Regions from separate parts of the Micromonospora sp. WMMD729 genome, predicted to be linked through region 2. Evidence: riboswitches for the same ligand, from Rfam matches in the RefSeq annotation. Region 2 holds a riboswitch; each other region holds the start of a gene.
What was found. Region 2 has a riboswitch for cyclic di-AMP ahead of ACN263_RS30395 (NlpC/P60 family protein). Riboswitches for the same ligand answer to the same signal wherever they lie in the genome.
Positions count from the first base shown of each region.

Region 1: it holds a riboswitch for cyclic di-AMP, as region 2 does, so the genes downstream of both, ACN263_RS12060 (transglycosylase family protein) here and ACN263_RS30395 (NlpC/P60 family protein) in region 2, are expected to answer to the same signal.
Region 3: it holds a riboswitch for cyclic di-AMP, as region 2 does, so the genes downstream of both, ACN263_RS22340 (coiled-coil domain-containing protein) here and ACN263_RS30395 (NlpC/P60 family protein) in region 2, are expected to answer to the same signal.
Region 4: it holds a riboswitch for cyclic di-AMP, as region 2 does, so the genes downstream of both, ACN263_RS01320 (coiled-coil domain-containing protein) here and ACN263_RS30395 (NlpC/P60 family protein) in region 2, are expected to answer to the same signal.

Region 1 covers NZ_CP186059.1:2,644,400-2,646,590, reverse strand. Annotated here, with positions in the region: gene ACN263_RS12065 (hypothetical protein) at 1-62, shown strand, start outside; gene ACN263_RS12060 (transglycosylase family protein) at 139-807, opposite strand; cyclic di-AMP (ydaO/yuaA leader) riboswitch at 807-975, opposite strand; gene ACN263_RS12055 (peptidoglycan-binding domain-containing protein) at 1,246-1,734, shown strand; gene ACN263_RS12050 (peptidase inhibitor family I36 protein) at 1,843-2,191, opposite strand, start outside.
Region 2 covers NZ_CP186059.1:6,583,285-6,585,475, reverse strand. Annotated here, with positions in the region: gene ACN263_RS30395 (NlpC/P60 family protein) at 19-1,059, opposite strand; cyclic di-AMP (ydaO/yuaA leader) riboswitch at 1,072-1,207, opposite strand; gene ACN263_RS30390 (N-acetylmuramoyl-L-alanine amidase) at 1,444-2,191, shown strand, end outside.
Region 3 covers NZ_CP186059.1:4,896,756-4,898,946, forward strand. Annotated here, with positions in the region: gene ACN263_RS22335 (cation diffusion facilitator family transporter) at 84-1,001, shown strand; cyclic di-AMP (ydaO/yuaA leader) riboswitch at 1,110-1,241, shown strand; gene ACN263_RS22340 (coiled-coil domain-containing protein) at 1,247-2,191, shown strand, end outside.
Region 4 covers NZ_CP186059.1:287,803-289,993, reverse strand. Annotated here, with positions in the region: gene ACN263_RS01325 (YibE/F family protein) at 1-909, shown strand, start outside; cyclic di-AMP (ydaO/yuaA leader) riboswitch at 1,076-1,206, shown strand; gene ACN263_RS01320 (coiled-coil domain-containing protein) at 1,211-2,191, shown strand, end outside.

The sequences.
Region 1 (2,191 bases), 2.8 Mb from region 2:
GGGGCTGGAACGCCGACGTGATGGCCCGCCGCGACGCGCGGACGGCCGCCTCGGCGGCCTGACGCGTCCCCCGGGAGACAGCGCACAGACGAACGAACGCTCGGCCGGGGATCCGGCCGAGCGTTCGCCTGTGGTACGTCAGAGAGCGAGCCGCTGCCCCGGGAGGATCAGACCCGGGTCCGCGCCGATCAGCTGACGGTTGCGCTCGTACAGGGCGTGCCAGCCGCCGCTCTGCCGGTGCCGCTCGGCGATCTCGGACAGGGTGTCCCCCGGCCGGACCACGTAGGTGTCACCGCTGGCCGCCGGGGCGGTCCGCTCGTGGTTACGGGTGGCCGGCCGGTCGCCGCGCGACGAGTGCTCCTTGCCGGCGGTGGACGACGACGACGTGCCGGTCGACGTCGTCGAGGACTTGCCGGTGGACTTCGTCGCGGAGCCGCCCGACGAGCCGCCCTTGCGGCCGCAGGTCGGCCACGCGCCGATGCCCTGCCCGTCGAGCACCTTCTCGGCGATCGCGATCTGCTCGCCACGGCTGGCGAGGTCGGCGCGGGCGGCGTACTTCTTGCCGCCGTAGCCGGCCCAGGTGCCCTGGGAGAACTGCAACCCGCCGTAGTAGCCGTTCCCGGTATTGATCTTCCAGTTGCCGCCGGACTCGCACTGGGCGATCGCGTCCCAGTTGACACCGGCCTGGGCCGGGGCCGCCGGGCCGAAGAGGGCGACGGCGCCGGTGACCGCGCCGACGGCCAGGGTGCCGACGGCGACGCGGCGGGTGGTGACCCGTCGATGACGGGGGGTGTACGCAGACGTCATGGAACTTTCCTCCACGCCGGCGAGGTGAGCTGTCGGGTTCGGGCCGAGGAGCCCGGCCGCGCGCTGCGGCTTCACCCCGAGGTGACATGCACCGAGGAACCTGGGTCCCCCGCTCCTGCCCGGGTTCTGTTTCCGACGACCGGGGGCAGGATTTGGCGTTACCGGTCGCGGCGTCCACGGTGGCGGACCCGACCGACGGTAGGCACGGTCGCCGACGGTCGCCCACCGCTTGTGAAGTTGTTCACCGGCCCGCGCGGGGCACCCCGGCCAGCGGTTGCGAACGACGTTCACCTGTGCACCGACCACGATGGACCGATTCCGATCACGGTGTGACGCGTACCTGGTGAATTGACGTTCGGACAGGAAACCGTAGACAACCGATCGCGATGCTCCGAAGCGCACCGGGTCCATCCCGGACCCCACACGCAGGAGGAACCCATGGCGCTCCAGCAGAGTCGCACCGGCCGTCGCCGCGCCGCGGCCACCCTCGTCGCCGTACTGGCCGGCGTGGGCCTGACCCTGTCCACGCCGGCCGCCGCACAGGCGGCCAGCCCGTGCACCAGCCTGACCTTCTACCGGGTCGGCGGCTACCCGGGCGGGGCGGACATGCACGTGCCGACCGTCGGCTGGCAGACCGGGAACAAGAGCTGCTACCTCAGCTACGGCCACTCGAACTCGGCGGTGCTGGTGTTGCAGGAGGCGCTGAACAACTGCTACTCGCGGTCGCTCACCCTGGACGGCAACTACGGTTCGAAGACCCGCGAGGCCGTCCGGTACGCCCAGCACAAGATCAACGAGGACATCGTGTACGCGAACATCGCCGAGGACGGCGAGTACGGCCCGCAGACCCGCGCCTACATGGGCTTCGCGATCTTCGGGGTCAACGGCGGTCCGGTCATCCCCAACGTCTGCTACTACCCGGGCTGACACCACCCGCAGCGCCGGCCGGGGTCCCCGTGGACTCCGGCCGGCGCCGTGGTGGCCCCCACAGGTGCGGCTGCGCCGGGTGAGCCCCGCCCCCGCGCAGCCGTCGGATCAGCAGACCCGGACCGCCTCGATGCGCTTGTTCCAGGTCCCCCCGATGGCGGCCGTGTCGTATGCCAGGTTCGCCCGGTAGCCGTACGCGTGCTGGTAGCCGAGCAGGCCGGTGGCGTTCGCGTTGTCCCAGAAGGTGGAGACGGTGCCGGACGGCCGGTTGTTGATGATCGACTGAGCCTGGTTGCGGAAGTACGAGGGCAGCGTGACGTCCTTACACCAGTTGTACGGCCCGTCGAGCAGGAAGATGTCGCCGCTGAAGTTGGCCCCGGAGTACAGGCAGAGCAGACCCGACGGGCAGGCGTAGTTGGCCTGGGCCGGGCTCGGGGCGACGCCGAGTGTGGCGCCC
Region 2 (2,191 bases):
GAACCTGTCCCGCGTCGGTCAGCCGGGACGGCCGTAGCTGTGGATGGGCCCGTCGTCGACCTTCTTCATCTTGACGGGCACCCCGGCCTGGGAGGCGTGCACCACCCAGCCGTTGCCGACGTACATCCCGACGTGGTGGATGTCGCTGTAGTAGAAGACCAGGTCGCCAGGGCGCAGGTCGCTCTTGCTGACGTTCTTGGTGACCCGGCTCTGCGCGGCGGCGTTGTGCGGCAGCGACACACCGGCCTTCGCCCAGGCGGCCAGCATCAGCCCGGAGCAGTCGTACGAGTTCGGTCCCTCGGCGCCCCACACGTACGGCTTGCCGATCTGGGCGCAGGCGAACTTGACCGCGATACCGGCACCGCCACCCGGGTAGCTGGCCGGGCAGGGCGCCGGGCGCAGCGGACCGCCGCCGCCGTTGCCGTACACCTTGAGGCGGAGCTTCTGCAGCCGGTCGATCTCCTCGTTGATCTGCTTCTTCTTCGCCGCCAACTGGGCCTCGGTGCGGGTCAGCTGGGCCACCATCTCGTCCAGCGGCGCCTTCTGCCGGGCCAGCTCGTTGCGCAGGTCGGCGACCTGACGGACGTCCTCCTGCTGGTTGTGGGCGAACCGGTCGAGCATCTCGAGCTGCCCGACGACCTCGCTGGGCGACCGGCTGCCGAGCATCGTGTTCACGGTCGACAGGTTCTCGCCCATGTAGGCGCGCACGGCCAGCGCGCTGACCTTGTTCATGGCGGCGTCGACCTGACGCTCCAGCGGCGCGATCCGGGCGGCCAGGGCGTCGGCCTGCTTGCGCTTGAGGGCCAGGTCGGTACGGGTGGCGTTGTGCCGCTCGATGATCGGTTCGAGCTTGTTCCAGTCGTCGTCGATCTGCTTCTCGATCTCGGCGACGGACGGGTCGGCGTGGGCCGCCGTGGCGCTGCCGGTCAGGACGACGGCGACGCCGACCAGGGCGGCGAGGGCGGTGGTGAAGCGGGACCAGCGTGGACGCGGCACGGTCGACGTCGGGTCGGCCGGAGCCGACCGTCCGGACGACGGCCGCGGGGCATGGGAGGCCACCGGGTTCCGTACTCCTTCTTCCTGACCGCCTACCGGGTTAGCTGACGGGTTCGGGCGGGAAGTGGGCGCCCTACCGCAGGAACTGCGGATTCACCCCGGGGATCGTGGGTCCCCGGCTCGCTCGCGAGCGACTCGGCGGTGTCGGTCCGTTACCGCCCGGGGTGGGCAGACCTGCTACCGGGCCGACGAATGACCAGAGTAGAGACGGCCGTTACCGATCCGCAACCCGTGCGGCCGTGACACTCCGTACCGAATCGCGCGTTCCATCGCGGTGATGTGAAGGTTTCTTTCCGCTGATTTTGATACATGGAAAGGTATTGACGCGGACTCCCCCGTAGCGCGAAGGTGACCGCAACCGACACCAGTTCATATGTAGGGGGTTCGATGAAACGTCCGACCCTGCTCGCCGTCGCGCTGCTCACCGCCACGGCGACCGTACCGCTACCCGCCGGACCGGCCGCCGCGGCACCCGTGGCCGACCGCCAGCAGCAGTACGCCGCTGCCGCGACCGAGTACGGCGTGCCGCTCGACGTGCTGCTCGGCGTCTCCTACCTGGAATCCCGGTGGGACAGCAACGCCGGCACCCCGAGCACCAGCGGCGGCTACGGCCCGATGCACCTGACCGACGCCCGTCACGTGGCCGCCCTACCCCGGCGCGGCCACCACGACGCTCCGGGAGAGGACCCGCGCGGCGACGACTCCCGTCGCGCTCTGACGCCCGCGCCCGCCACCGACGACGCGCCGCCCACCGCCGCGCTACAGACGCTGGACGCCGCCGCCGCGTTGACCGGCGCCACCGTCGAGGCGCTGCGCACCGACCCGACCACGAACATCCGGGGTGGGGCGGCGCTGCTGGCCGCGTACCAACGGGAGGTCGGCGCCCCGGTCGGCGTCGGCACCGACCCGGCCACCTGGTACGGCGCGGTGGCCCGCTACGCCGGCGCGGACAGCGCCGATGCCGCGGCGGCCTTCGCCGACGAGGTCTTCACCACGATCGGCGCCGGCGAGACGCGGGTGACCGACGACGGCCAGCGGGTCACCCTGCCGGCCCGGACGGTCCGCCCCGAGCGGTCCTGGCTGGACCGGCTCGGGCTGCGGCGACTCGCCCGTCCGGACGGGCTGGAATGCCCCC
Region 3 (2,191 bases), 1.7 Mb from region 2:
ACGGGGCCGCCCGTACAGTTGCACACATAGCGATGTGAGCATACATTTGACCCGGTCCCGGGCGGCGTCGGAGGGTGGGTTTCGTGGGAGCAGGACATGACCACCACCACGCGTCGGTCGCCAACGCCGCCCACCAGCACCGGGGACGGCTCTGGGCCGCCTTCGGGCTGCTCGCCACCCTGATGGTGGTCGAGGCGGTGGCCGCCTTCCACACCGGCTCGCTGGCCCTGCTCTCCGACGCCGGACACATGTTCACCGACGTGCTCGGCATCGGGATGGCGCTCGCCGCGATCACCGCCACCCGACGGGCCACCGGCGATCCGCAGCGCACGTTCGGGCTCTACCGCCTCGAGGTGCTCGCCGCCCTGGCCAACGCCGTGCTGCTCTCCGGCGTGGCGGTCTACGTGGTGATCGAGGCGATCGGCCGGTTCGGCGACCCGCACGAGGTGCTCAGCGGGCCGATGCTCACGGTGGCTGTCCTCGGCCTGCTCGCGAACGTGATCGCGTTCGCGCTGCTGCGCGCCGGCGCCCGGGAGAGCATCAACCTCCAGGGCGCCTACCTGGAGGTGCTGGGCGACCTGCTCGGCTCGCTCGGCGTGATCGGCGCGGCGCTGCTCATCACGGTCACCGACTGGTGGTGGGCCGACCCGCTGGTCGCGGTCGCCATCGGCGTGTTCATCCTGCCGCGCACCTGGCGGCTGGGGCGTGCCGCCGTACGCATCCTCGTGCAGGCCGCCCCGGAACACCTCCAGGTCACCGCCGTGCACGACCGGCTGGCCGCGGTGCCCGGCGTGGTCGAGGTGCACGACCTGCACGTCTGGACGCTCACCTCGGGCATGGAGGTGGCCTCCGCGCACCTGACCATGGCGCCCGGCGCGGAGGTCGGCGCGGTGCTCACCGCGGCGCGCACCGCCCTGCGGGAGGACTTCCGCATCGAACACGCCACGTTGCAGACCGAGCCCGGGGCCGCCCCGGGGGCGTGCGGCTCCATCGAGTGGTGAACATCTGCGTCACCACGCCCGCACCGTCCGTCACAACGGCTGCACAGACCCCACCAGCACCGGTAGGCTCTGTCCCGGCCACCACCCGGCGGCGCCTCCCGGCGCCGGTGGCGGCCGCCGCCTAATCGCCCGACAGGGCGAACCGGGGAACCATGTTCCTGGGGTGCATCCGCGTCAGCGGTAGGGATCTTCCGTCCCGAACCCGTCAGCTAACCCGGTCGGCGGCTGACGGAAGGACATGCGTAGTGGCACCAGCACGACCTCTGGCCGCCCGACTGGCGGCACTGATCGTCATGATGGTCACCCTCGGCGTCGCGCTCCCGGTCGGCGCCGCCAGCGCCGCTCCCCCCGGCGGCCTGCGGGCCGCGATGGCACCGGACGGTGACGAGGAGGGCGGCACCCCCGCGCTGCGGGCCCAACTCGAGGCCGCCAGCAAGGGCTACCTGGACGCGAAGCGCGCCCTGGACACCTCCGTCCAGCGGCAGCAGCAACTCGCGGTCAAACTCAAGGACACCGAGGCCGAGATGACCGTCCGCAACGGCAAGGTCGGCGAGATCGCCGGCGTGGCGTACCGCACCGGTCGACTCAGCACCGTCTCGGCCCTGCTCAACAGCAACACCCCCGAGGGCTTCATGGACCGGGCGGCCGCCCTCGACGTGGTGGCCGCCAACGAGGACCGGGTGCTGCGCGACCTGCACGCCACCCGGGACGAGGCGAACCGCACCCGCGTCGCCCTGGACGGCGAGATCCGGGAGCAGCGTAAGCAGGTCGAGGTGATGGCCAAGCGCAAGGAGCAGGCCGAGCGGGCCCTGACCGTCGCCAACGACAAGGCACGCACCACCGCCGCCGACACCGGCTCCAACCGGGGCACCTCCACCGCCAACGCCCAGCCCGCCCCCCGCAACTCCGACGGCTCCTGGCCGTCCGAGTCGTGCAGCGTCAACGACCCCACCCCGGCCAGCGGCTGCATCACCCCCCGCACGCTGCACGCGCTCAACCAGGCCAAGGCCGCCGGCTTCACCCGGTACGTCTCCTGTCACCGCAACGGCGGCTCGGGCGAGCACCCCAAGGGCCGGGCCTGCGACTTCGCCGCGCAGAAGGGCGGCTTCGGCGGGGTCGCCAGCGGCGGGGACAAGACGTACGGCAACAACCTGGCCGCGTACTTCATCCGCAACGCCGACCGGCTCGCG
Region 4 (2,191 bases), 490 kb from region 2:
GTGGTCTTCGCCGCCGCGATCGTCGCGTTCGGGCGGTGGCGGGGCCTCGCCGCGCTCGCCGGTCTGGCCGCCAGCTTCGCCATCCTGCTCACCTTCGTGTTGCCCGCCATCGGCGCCGGCCGGTCCCCGCTGCTGGTGGCCGTGGTCGGCGCGGCCCTGATCATGTTCGTGGTGCTCTACCTGACGCACGGGGTGACCGCGCAGACCTCCGTCGCGGTTCTCGGCACCCTGGGCAGCCTGGTGCTCACCGGCGTGCTCGCGACCATCGCCACGGCCGCCACCCAGCTCACCGGCTTCGGCAGCGAGGACGCCACCACGCTCTCGATGTTCCAGTCCGATGTGGACCTGCGCGGCCTGCTGCTCGCCGGGATCATCATCGGCTCACTCGGGGTACTCGACGACGTGACCGTCACCCAGGCCGCCACCGTCACCGAGCTGGCCAACGCCAACCCCGGGCTGGGCCGGCGACAGCTCTACCGGGCGGCCACCCGGGTCGGTCGGGCGCACATCGCCTCCACGGTCAACACCATCGTGCTGGCGTACGCGGGCGCGTCACTGCCACTGCTGCTTCTGCTCACCGCCGACTCGCGTCCCATCGGGCAGATCCTGACCAGCGAGTTCCTCGCCCAGGAGATCGTCCGCAGCGCGGTCGCCACGCTCGGCCTGATCGCCGCCGTACCCCTCACCACCGGGCTGGCCGCGGTGGTGACCGCAGCCGGATCGACGACCCCGACCGACGCGGACGCCCCGGCGCCGCGCCCCCGCGCGGACCGCGCGGAGGCGCTGGCCGCTCTCAGTTCCCCGCCTGCGGGTCGGGCCGACGGGCCCGATCCGCAGCGGAGCACACCCCCATCCACCGCCACCACCGGGTGGCCAGAGCCGAACAGGAGCACGGATACGGCATGGTGACACTCCTCAGCGTGACCGGATCGGGCACCCGCCCTGAGAACCGCGTCACTGGTCACTCAACGCCATGGCGAAATGACGCTTTTAGTCGGCATCAGGACGTAGCTCAGGCGGTGGACTCTCGGGTAACCTCGCTGCCGGTCACCGACGAAGGCGCGCAGCGGCGCCTGCGGTGCCACCGCCCAATCGCCAACCGGCGAGCCGGGGACCCAGGTACGTGGGGTGAATCCGCGACAGCGGTAGGGGCCACTTCCGCCCCGAACCCGTCAGCTAACCCGGTCGGCGGTCGACGGAAGGGAAGATTGTGACGGCACCCCTACGCCGCTGGTTGACGCCCGTGGTGGCCGTGCTCGCTGCGCTGACCGTGTTCGCCGGGCCCCTCCCGGCGCACGCCGCCCCGACGACCCCCACGCCGTCCGGGCACGAGGAGGCCGACGAGCCCAAGCTGCTCACCGACGTGATCGAGCAGACCAACCGGGACTACGTGGCGGCGAAGTCCAAACTGGACAAGTCGAAGAAGCGGCAGCTCGAACTGGCGGTGGAGGTCGAGCGGGCCAAGGCCGATCTGGCCGCGCTGGAGCCGCAGGTCGCGCAGATCGCCGCCCAGTCGTACCGGACCGGGCGGATCGGTGCGATGGCCATGCTGCTGGAGAGCGACGCCCCGGACTCGTTCGTCCAGCGGGCGGCGGCGCTCGACGAGATGAACATGGTCAACGGGAAGAAGCTCGCCGAGGTCAACGCGGTGAAGGCCCGCGCCGAGCAGGCCAAGCTGCTTCTCGACGCCGAGGTACGCGAGCAGCAGAAGCAGACCGCGCTGATGGCGAAGGACAAGCGCGACGCGGAGAAGTCTCTCGCCCTGGTCGGTGGTGAAGGCTTCACCGGTGGCCTGGTCGACGCCAAGTCGATGGTCGCCCGGATCGGCCCGGGGCGCACCGCCGACGGCGACTGGAAGCCCCAGTCGTGCAGCGAGGACGACCCGACCACCTCCGGCTGCGTCACGCCGCGCACCCTGCACGCCTACAAGGAGGTCAAGCGGGCCGGCTTCAACCGGTTCGTGGGCTGCCACCGCAACGGTGGACCGTACGAGCACCCGAAGGGCCGCGCCTGTGACTGGTCGCTGCAGAAGAGCGGCTTCAGCCCGTGGCACAACAACGACACCCGAATGTACGGCAACAACGTCGCCGCGTTCCTCATCCGCAACGCCGACCGGCTCGGCATCTACTACGTGATCTGGAACCGGCAGATCTGGTTCCCGGCGACCGGCTGGAAGTCGTACAGCGGGCCG